Regions from separate parts of the Amycolatopsis sp. NPDC049252 genome, predicted to be linked through region 2. Evidence: riboswitches for the same ligand, from Rfam matches in the RefSeq annotation. Region 2 holds a riboswitch; the other holds the start of a gene.
The links. A riboswitch is a leader RNA that binds a small molecule or an ion and turns the genes downstream of it on or off. The one in region 2 is predicted to bind thiamine pyrophosphate.
Positions count from the first base shown of each region.

Region 1: linked by a shared signal. The riboswitch ahead of ACGFMK_RS25495 (thiamine ABC transporter substrate binding subunit) and the one ahead of thiO (glycine oxidase ThiO) in region 2 are both predicted to bind thiamine pyrophosphate.

Region 1 is NZ_JBICSQ010000025.1:83,172-87,242, reverse strand. It holds gene ACGFMK_RS25500 (ABC transporter permease) at 1-873, opposite strand, end outside; gene ACGFMK_RS25495 (thiamine ABC transporter substrate binding subunit) at 984-2,033, opposite strand; TPP riboswitch at 2,055-2,164, opposite strand; gene ACGFMK_RS25490 (4a-hydroxytetrahydrobiopterin dehydratase) at 2,197-2,481, shown strand; gene ACGFMK_RS25485 (winged helix-turn-helix transcriptional regulator) at 2,892-3,260, opposite strand; gene ACGFMK_RS25480 (DUF1330 domain-containing protein) at 3,268-3,561, opposite strand; gene ACGFMK_RS25475 (hypothetical protein) at 3,558-3,896, opposite strand; gene ACGFMK_RS25470 (hypothetical protein) at 3,938-4,071, opposite strand, start outside.
Region 2 is NZ_JBICSQ010000001.1:417,161-421,231, reverse strand. It holds gene ACGFMK_RS02100 (hypothetical protein) at 1-431, opposite strand, end outside; gene ACGFMK_RS02095 (OmpA family protein) at 446-1,645, opposite strand; gene thiE (thiamine phosphate synthase) at 1,826-2,485, opposite strand; TPP riboswitch at 2,583-2,689, shown strand; gene thiO (glycine oxidase ThiO) at 2,683-3,759, shown strand; gene thiS (sulfur carrier protein ThiS) at 3,759-3,959, shown strand; gene ACGFMK_RS02075 (thiazole synthase) at 3,961-4,071, shown strand, end outside.

The DNA of each region.
Region 1 (4,071 bases), on a different contig from region 2:
CGAGAGCGCCCGGTATCCCGCGAGGCTCCAGCCGTCCGAAGTGGACACCGATTCGGCGAGCAGGGCGACGATCGGCGTCAGCAGCAGGACCAGCACGACACCCGCCGCGCCGACGACCCACCACTCGCCGCCACGAGGACGTCGTGCGGCACCGGAACCGATCCTGGCGCCTTCCTTGCGCCGCCGCGCCAGCCCGCCGACGACCAGCGCCGCGACGACGGCCGCGAACTGGATCAGCGAAAGCGCCGACGCGCCGGAGAGGTCGAGCAGGTCGACCGTGCGCAGGTAGATCTCGGTCTCGAGCGTCCGGTAGCGCGCGCCGCCGAGGATCAGGACGACACCGAAACTGGTGGCGCAGAACAGGAACACCACGGCCGCGGCGGACGCGATCGCGGGCGCCAGCGCGGGCAGCGTCACCGACCGGAAGGCCCGCCACGGCGACGCGCCCAGCGCCCGCGCGGCGTCGGTGGTCCGCGAGTCCAGCCGGGCCCACAGCCCGGCGACGGTCCGCGCGACGACGGCGACGTTGAAGAACGCGTTGGCCAGCACGATCGGCAGCACCCCGCCGTCCGGCCACAGCGCGCGGAACGCCAGCCCGACCACGACGGTCGGCAGCACGAACGGCACCAGCACGAGCGTCCGGACCAGGCCGACGCCCGGCAATTTCACCCGCGCCAGCAGGAACGCCACCGGCAGCCCGGCCAGCACCGCGACGACCGTCGAGCCGGCCGCGGTGGCCACCGTGAAGGCGGCCAGCTGCCACGTCTGCGCCTCGCCCAGCACGATGTCGAGCCCGCCCGCGGCGAACCCGCGGCCGATGATCGCCAGCACCGGCCAGGCGAAGAACACCACCAGGAAACCGATCGGCGCCACGCCGAGCAATGCCAGGCCGAGGCCGCGAGCCGTCCGAGGTGGGGTTACGACTGCTGCTTTTCGGGGGCTCCGGGTGGCGGAGCCCCCGGACCGGGGCGGAGGCCCGGATGTCACTGCACGAGCGTGCGCCATTCGCCGATCCACTTCTCACGCCCGGCCTGCACCTGGTCCGGGGTCAGCGCCTGCGGTTTCTGCGGCAGCGGCGCGACCTGCGCCCAGCCCGCCGGCAGGTCGACCCCCTGGCGCGTCGGGTAGACGTACATGTTGGCCGCCACGGTCGCCTGGAACTGCTGCGAGAGCAGGAAGTCGACGACCTTGCGCGCGTTCTCCTCCTGCTTGCCGCCGGCCAGCACCCCGGCGTACTCGACCTGTCGGTAGCAGGTGTCGAGCAGCGCCTTCGTCCGTGGCTTCCCGTCGTCACCGACCTCGGCGGCCGGCGACGACGCGTACGACACGACGATCGGCCGCGGCCCCTTGCCGGACGAGCCCGAGAAGTCCTTCGTGTAGGCCTCTTCCCAGCCGCTGACCACCTTGAGCCCGTTGGCCTTCAGCTTAGTCCAGTAGTCCTTCCAGCCGGCTTCGCCGTACTTGGCCACCGTGCCGAGCAGGAAAGCGAGCCCGGGTGACGCCGTCGCCGGGTCCTCGGCGACCAGCAGGTCCTTGTACTTCGGGTCGGCCAGGTCGTCGTACGACTCCGGCGCCGGGATCCCCTTGGCGGTGAAGTAGTTCGTGTCGACGTTGACGCAGACGTCACCGACGTCGACCGCGGACAGCCGGTGCTCCGGGTCGACGGCGTAGCGCTGCGGCCCGCGGTCGGCCTCCGGGCTGGTGTAGGGCTCGAAGACGCCCTCGGCGAGCGCACGCGAGGCGAAGGTCGAGTCGACGCCGTACGCGACGTCGCCGACCGGGTTCGCCTTGGTCAGCACGAGCTTGTTGGTCAGCGAACCGGCGTCGCCCTGCTTGAGCACGGAGATCTTGATGCCCGACTGCTGCTGGAAGGCGTCGAGCACCTCCTGCGGCGCCAGGAAGGAGTCGTGCGTCACGAGGGTGACGGTGGGCGTCTGCTTCGCGTCACCGGAACCGTCCGACAGCGAGCACGCCGCTGTGACGACGCCGACGACGGTGATGGCCGTCGCGGCGCGAACAGCACTGCGTTTCATCTACCCTCCTGCACTTCGCCGGACGAGGAGGGAAAGCCCTCCCTTCGCCGGCATGATCCGGGATCAGGTGCTAACGGTCGCGGGTCACCCCGCCTCTCAGCCCGGCTCACCGGACTCCCGTGGCAACCGTGCAGCGTAGTCCAGGACGTTGGACGATGGAGGCATGACGGAAATCTTGAGCGACGACGAAGCCGACCGGGCCCTGCTCCACGGCTGGGTCCGCACGGGCAAGGTCATCCGGCGCGAGGTGGAGCTCCCGAGCTTCCCGAAGGCGATCGAGGTGGTGGACCGCGTCGCGGTGCTGGCCGAGGCCGCCGACCACCACCCGGACATCGACATCCGCTGGCGCACGCTGACCTTCCACCTCAGCACGCATTCGGCCGGTGGCCTGACGGAGAAGGACTTCGCGCTGGCCAAGCAGATCAACGAGACCCTCGACGGACTGTGATCCCGGCTACTCTGAGTGCACGAAAGCCCGCGTTCGGCGTCTCTCGGTAAAGGACTTCGGACTCGAGAGGCAGAAATGACGCAGGCGATCGTGGTCGGCACAGTGGCATTCGCGACGATGGTGGCGGCGGCCGGCGGGGTGCTCTGGTTCACCGTCCGCAGCCACCGTCACTCGGACGGCTGAGTGCCGTTTCCGCTGGTCAGCAGCATGATCGGGTGAGCTTCGTCACAGCTGTTAACACTCGGCATGGTCAACGCGCTGAACCCGCGGAAGCATCGGCCCGCCCGTAGGGAAATCGCCATGAACAGCACCCCCGCCACCGCCGCCCTGACCGCCACCCAGCGCGCCTGGATCAACGCCCTCGCGCCCGCGGTCGTCCTGATCGCGATCGCGCTGATGGGCCTCCTCGGCTAGTCCGCCCGGTCGTAGGCCTGCCGGGCTTCGAGCAGGCTCGGCAGGTACTCCTCGGCCCATTCGCGGCAGCGTTCCATGGGCTCGAACAGCGTCCGGCCCAGGTCGGTCAGCGCGTACTCGACGCGCGGCGGGTTCTCGTCGTAGGACTTGCGGGTGATCATCCCGTCGCGCTCCAGGGACCGCAGCGTCTCGGTGAGCACCTTCGGACTGACGTTTCGAAGCGGCACCCGCAGCTCGGAGAAGCGGCGTGGCCCGTCCTTCAGGCAGATGACCACCATCCCGCCCCACTTGTCCCCGATCCGGAACGGCGTTTCGGCGGACGGGCATTGCGGCGCGAAGAGATCAGCGGTCAGCGGCTCCACCAAGCCGACGTTAGGCCACGCCGTCGACGAGCAGCAACCGCCGCCGCAGCGCGGTCTTACTGAGCTCCAGTGCCTCGGCGTACTCGGCGGAGGCGTACCAGCGTTCGGCGGTCTTCCGGTCGGGGAACTCGACGACGACCACACGCTGGCGTTCGTCGAAAGTGCCTTCGAGGACCGCGGGCGCCGCGCCCCGGACGACGTAGCGCCCGTCGTACCGGGCGATCGATTCCTGGGCGAGTTCGCGGTACCGCTGTCCGTGCACTTCGTCGAGGATTTCGACCTCGGAGATGACGTAGACGCTCACGACTCCGAGGGTGGCAGAACGCCGGGTCCCTCACGTGGTGCCGTCACTACCCGGATGTCCTCGGGCGGCGGGAACTCGGCCGGGGTCTCGTCGCCCACGCTCCAGTATTCGAGCCCGGACAGGCGCCCTTCGTCGGCGAACACGATGAGCCCGCCGTCCGCGACGTCGACCTCCACCGCGACCCGGTCCTCGATGCCGGCGACGGGTGCTGTTTCGTCCACCGCCAGGTCGATCGTGGGACACCCGCAGGCACAGCGGCCGGTCACCCGGGCCGTGTGCGCCTGGATGCGAAGCTCCGCCGCGCCGGGAAAGTCCTTGCCCAGCAACAGGTCCAAGACCGCTCTCTCGCGCGGAGTGAGCGCCCGGCGTTCGGCGGTCAATAGCGTGACATGTTCGGGATCGCCTTTTCGGCGACCTCGATGAGGGCCTCGACCTTCACGACGTCGGAGGTCACGTCCTCCACGGTCACCGCGGGCGCCTCCGACGACCGGTAGGCGACTTCGTTGCGCC
Region 2 (4,071 bases):
TCCTGGTGGTGGATGGCCTGGATCCGCCGCCCGTCGATCTTCTCGCCGTCGGGGCCGGTAACCGGGTCGTTCAGGATCCCGCTGGCGTGTTCGATCGTGTCGACCGCTTCGGCGAGGTGCTTGGCGGCCTCGAGGTCCTGTTCGGCCGCGCGGTCGTCGGTCGGGGCCGAGTACTCCAGCGCCTGCGCGTGGCAGGTCGCGGCGGCGTTCTGGACCGCGCCGGCCGCGGTGTCCGCCAGCGGCCGGTCAAGGTCCGGCTTGCCAGTCGTCGGGTCTATCACGGTGAGGTAGGTAGCAGCGGCCGCCGTCCAGACGCCCTCGTCGGTGGAGCCGAGGGCCATCGCGGCAGGTCTCGGCAGGTCGGTTACGCGAAATGTGCCCTTCGGCAGGCCGGGGTAGGCCGCCAGCGGCACGTCGGGCGTGTCGGTCACGAATTCTCCGTTTCTCAAGAGCGGGCGACGAGCTTGATGACGACCACTCGCTGCGCCGGCGACGTGGCGTCCTGACCAGGCGTGGCGAGTTCGTCAAATCCCACGCCGGACGCCGTGATGTCGCCGGCCGGGATTCCCTGGTCGCGAAGCAGCTGCGCGACGGCTTCGGCGCGCTTCGCCGAGGTGTCGCGCGCGCCGGCGGGGTCGCCGTAGCGGGCGCAATAGCCGGTGACGTTGATCCGGGACTTCCCGTGCTTTTCCCGGTACAGCTGGGCGGCTTGCGCGGCCACCGCTGTCGCGGCCGGGCGGTCGATCAGCTCCGCGCTGTCGGGCGCGAACGCCGCCTCGTCGATTCGGGGATCGTCCGTTTTGACCGGCGGCGGTGGGGGCGTGAACGGGATGATCGGCGGGACCACCGAGGCGTTCGGCCAGGCGCCGGTCGTTCCGTTGTCGTGGATCGGGTCGGCGATTTGCGCGCCGAGGTGATCGGCGAGGGTGGTGGTGAACTTTTCGCGCCAAGATTCGGATCGCGGATCGAGCGGCCGCTGTTCCGCGCCCACCGGGGTCAAAAGGACGATGTGTAAATCGACCCCCTGCAGATCCAGATCTTTCAGCGGGGTCTTCAGCACTTCGTCGACGGCCTGCTCGGGATCCGCGCCGGCACTCAGCGACGAGATCGTGAGCGGATCGAGGGAGCCGGTCAGCACTGTGCTCGTCAGCCAGACCTCGGCCTGCCCGGTCCGCGCGGCCTCGTCCGCGGCGGCGTGCAACGCGGCGTACAAGGAAAAGCCCGTCGGACTGACCGCGGCTTTCCCCATGCGTCCGGCGATGTCCTTGACGATCTTGTCGACATTGGACGCCTGCTGCCGGCCGTCGTCGACCTTTCCGTTCCCGCGGTCGAGGTCCAGCCCGATGTCGTTCGCGACGTTAACCGCCTGCTCGCCGACGGCATAGGCGGTGAGTTTGGCGCCGCCGTCCTTACCGGCCTGGCGAAGGCGATCGCGCAACGCGCGCGGCAGGGCGCCGGGGGAATGGGTGGTCTTTTCCGCCAGCCACACCAGATCCGTGTTCTTGCCCGGCTCCGCGACCTGGTTCAGCACGACCACGATCGCGACGAACAGTAGCACCGCGCCGGCGAAGACCGCCATGATGCGAGCGCCCTTGGAGATCGAGCGTTTCGGCGAGGTGGCCGTCTCGTAGTCGTAGATTTTCACGAATCCTCCGTGCGGCCCCTGTTGCCGTTGCTTCGGGGTTCCGCACGGAGGTCGGTGTTCGGCCGAACGCCGTTACTCCGTGCTTTCTACAAATGGCCCGATCGGGTAAACCCGAAGCGGGTGGGATGAAGATCTGATTTCACCAGTAACAAATGTGCGGGTTCGACCGAACCTGTTCTCTCAGATCAGGTGGGACCGCAGTTCCCGCGCCGCCGCAGCCGGATCCTCGGCCTCCGTGATAGCCCGGACCACCACGATCCTCGACGCCCCGGCCGCCAGCACCTCCGGCAACCTCGGCACGTCGATGCCGCCGATGGCGAACCAAGGCCGGGACGGAGCGGCAGCGGCCACCGAACGGACCAGGTCCAGCCCCGGTGCCGAACGCCCCGGCTTGGTCGGCGTCGGCCAGCAGGGGCCTGTGCAGAAGTAGTCCACGCCCGGCTCGGCAGCCGCGGCCGAAGCCTGCGGGACGGAGTGCGTCGAACGGCCGATCACCACCTCGTCGCCGAGGATCCGGCGGGCCAGGGGCACCGGGATGTCGTCCTGGCCCAGGTGCAGCACGTCCGCGCCGACCGCCAGGGCCACGTCCGCTCGGTCGTTCACCGAGAGCAGTGCTCCGTGGCGGGCGCACGCTTCCGCCAGCACCTCCAGGGCCGCGATCTCGCCCGCGGCTTCCAGGGCGCCCGTTTTGTCGCGCAGCTGAATGATGTCGACGCCGCCGGACAGGGCCGCGTCGGCGAACGACGCCAGGTCGCCGCGGGTCGTTCGGGCGTCCGTGCACAGGTACAGGCGCGCGGTGTCGAGGCGGGCGCGGATCTTGTCACCGGAGAGGGCGGGCATAGCGGCGACCGTACCCGGCCGGCCAAAAGCGCCGTTGCCACGAAAGCCATCCGGCGTGACCGTGGTTGGACTGGCAACGAACGGCACAGTAGGGTGAACGGGTCCGCACGGGAGCCCGAGGCAACGGGCTGAGAGGGAGCTGCCGCTCCGACCGTGGAACCTGATCCGGGTCATGCCGGCGCAGGGAGCGTGATCCCATGACGAACACCTTGGCCGTGGTCGGTGCCGGCGTGATCGGCCTGTCCGCGGCGTGGCGGGCGGCCACGCAAGGCCACGCGGTCACCGTCTACGACCCCGAACCCGTGCGCGGCGGTGCGTCCTGGCTGGCCGGCGGCATGCTCGCCCCGGTGACCGAAGCCTGGCCGGGTGAGGAGGACGTCCTCGCCCTCGGCGAAGAGTCGCTGCGCCGCTGGCCCGCTTTCGCGCGCGACCTCGTCGACGAGGGCGTCGACCCGGGCCTGGCCGAGCACGGGACGCTGGTCGTCGCCTTCGACAGCGCCGACGCCGGTCACCTCGACATCCTCGCCGGCTACCTGCACTCCCTCGGCCGCGCGGCCGAACGCCTGACCGGACGCGAGACCAAGCGGCTCGAGCCCGGCGTCGGTTCCGTCCGAAGTGGACTCCACGTGCCCGGCGACCTGGCCGTGGACAACCGGAAACTGCTCAACGCGCTGTACGCGGCGTGCGTCAACCACCAGGTCCGGTTCGTCCGCGAACGCGTCGGAACGATCCCGGACGCCGACGCCGTCGTGCTCGCCGCCGGCGCCTGGACCGGACGGCTCCACCCGCAGCTCGCCGACGCCGTCCGCCCGCTCAAGGGCGAGATCCTCCGCCTCAAGCCCCGCCGCGGCTGCCTGCCGCCGCCGACCCGCACCGTCCGGGCCGTGGTCGAAGGCCGGCCGATCTACCTGGTCCCGCGCGGCGACCAGGAGCTCGTCCTCGGCGCGACGCAGTACGAAGCGGGCTTCGACCAGGCCGTCACCGCGCGCGGTGTCCGTGAGCTGATCGAGGGCGCCGAGCGCGTCTTCCCGGCGATCACCGAGTACGAGCTGGCCGAGACGGCCGCCGGCCTGCGCGCCGGCAGCCGCGACGCGCTGCCGTACCTCGGTGTCCTGGACGACGGCGTCTACGCCGCGACCGGGCACCACCGCAACGGCCTGTTGCTGGCCCCGGTGACCGCGGACGCCGTGGTCGCCTGGCTCGCGGGGGAGAAGCCGCCCGAAGGCGTCGAAGCGGCTTCGCCCGCCCGCCTGTCCCGGAAGGAGCACGTGTGATGGAGATCAAGCTCAACGGCCGGTGGACGGAGTTCCCGGACGACGCCACCGTGGCCGACGTCCTCGACGCCGCCGGCGGACAGCGGCCCGGGATCGCCGTCGCGGTCGACGGCGTCGTCGTCCGCCGGGGCGACTGGGCCACCACCGCCGTGCCCAAGGGCGCGGCGTTCGACGTGCTCACCGCCGTCCAGGGAGGCTGAAGTGGACGAAGCACCGCTCGTCATCGGCACGCACAAGCTGTCGTCACGGCTGATCATCGGCACCGGCGGCGCGGCGAACCTCGCCGTGCTCGAACGCGCGCTGGTCGCGTCC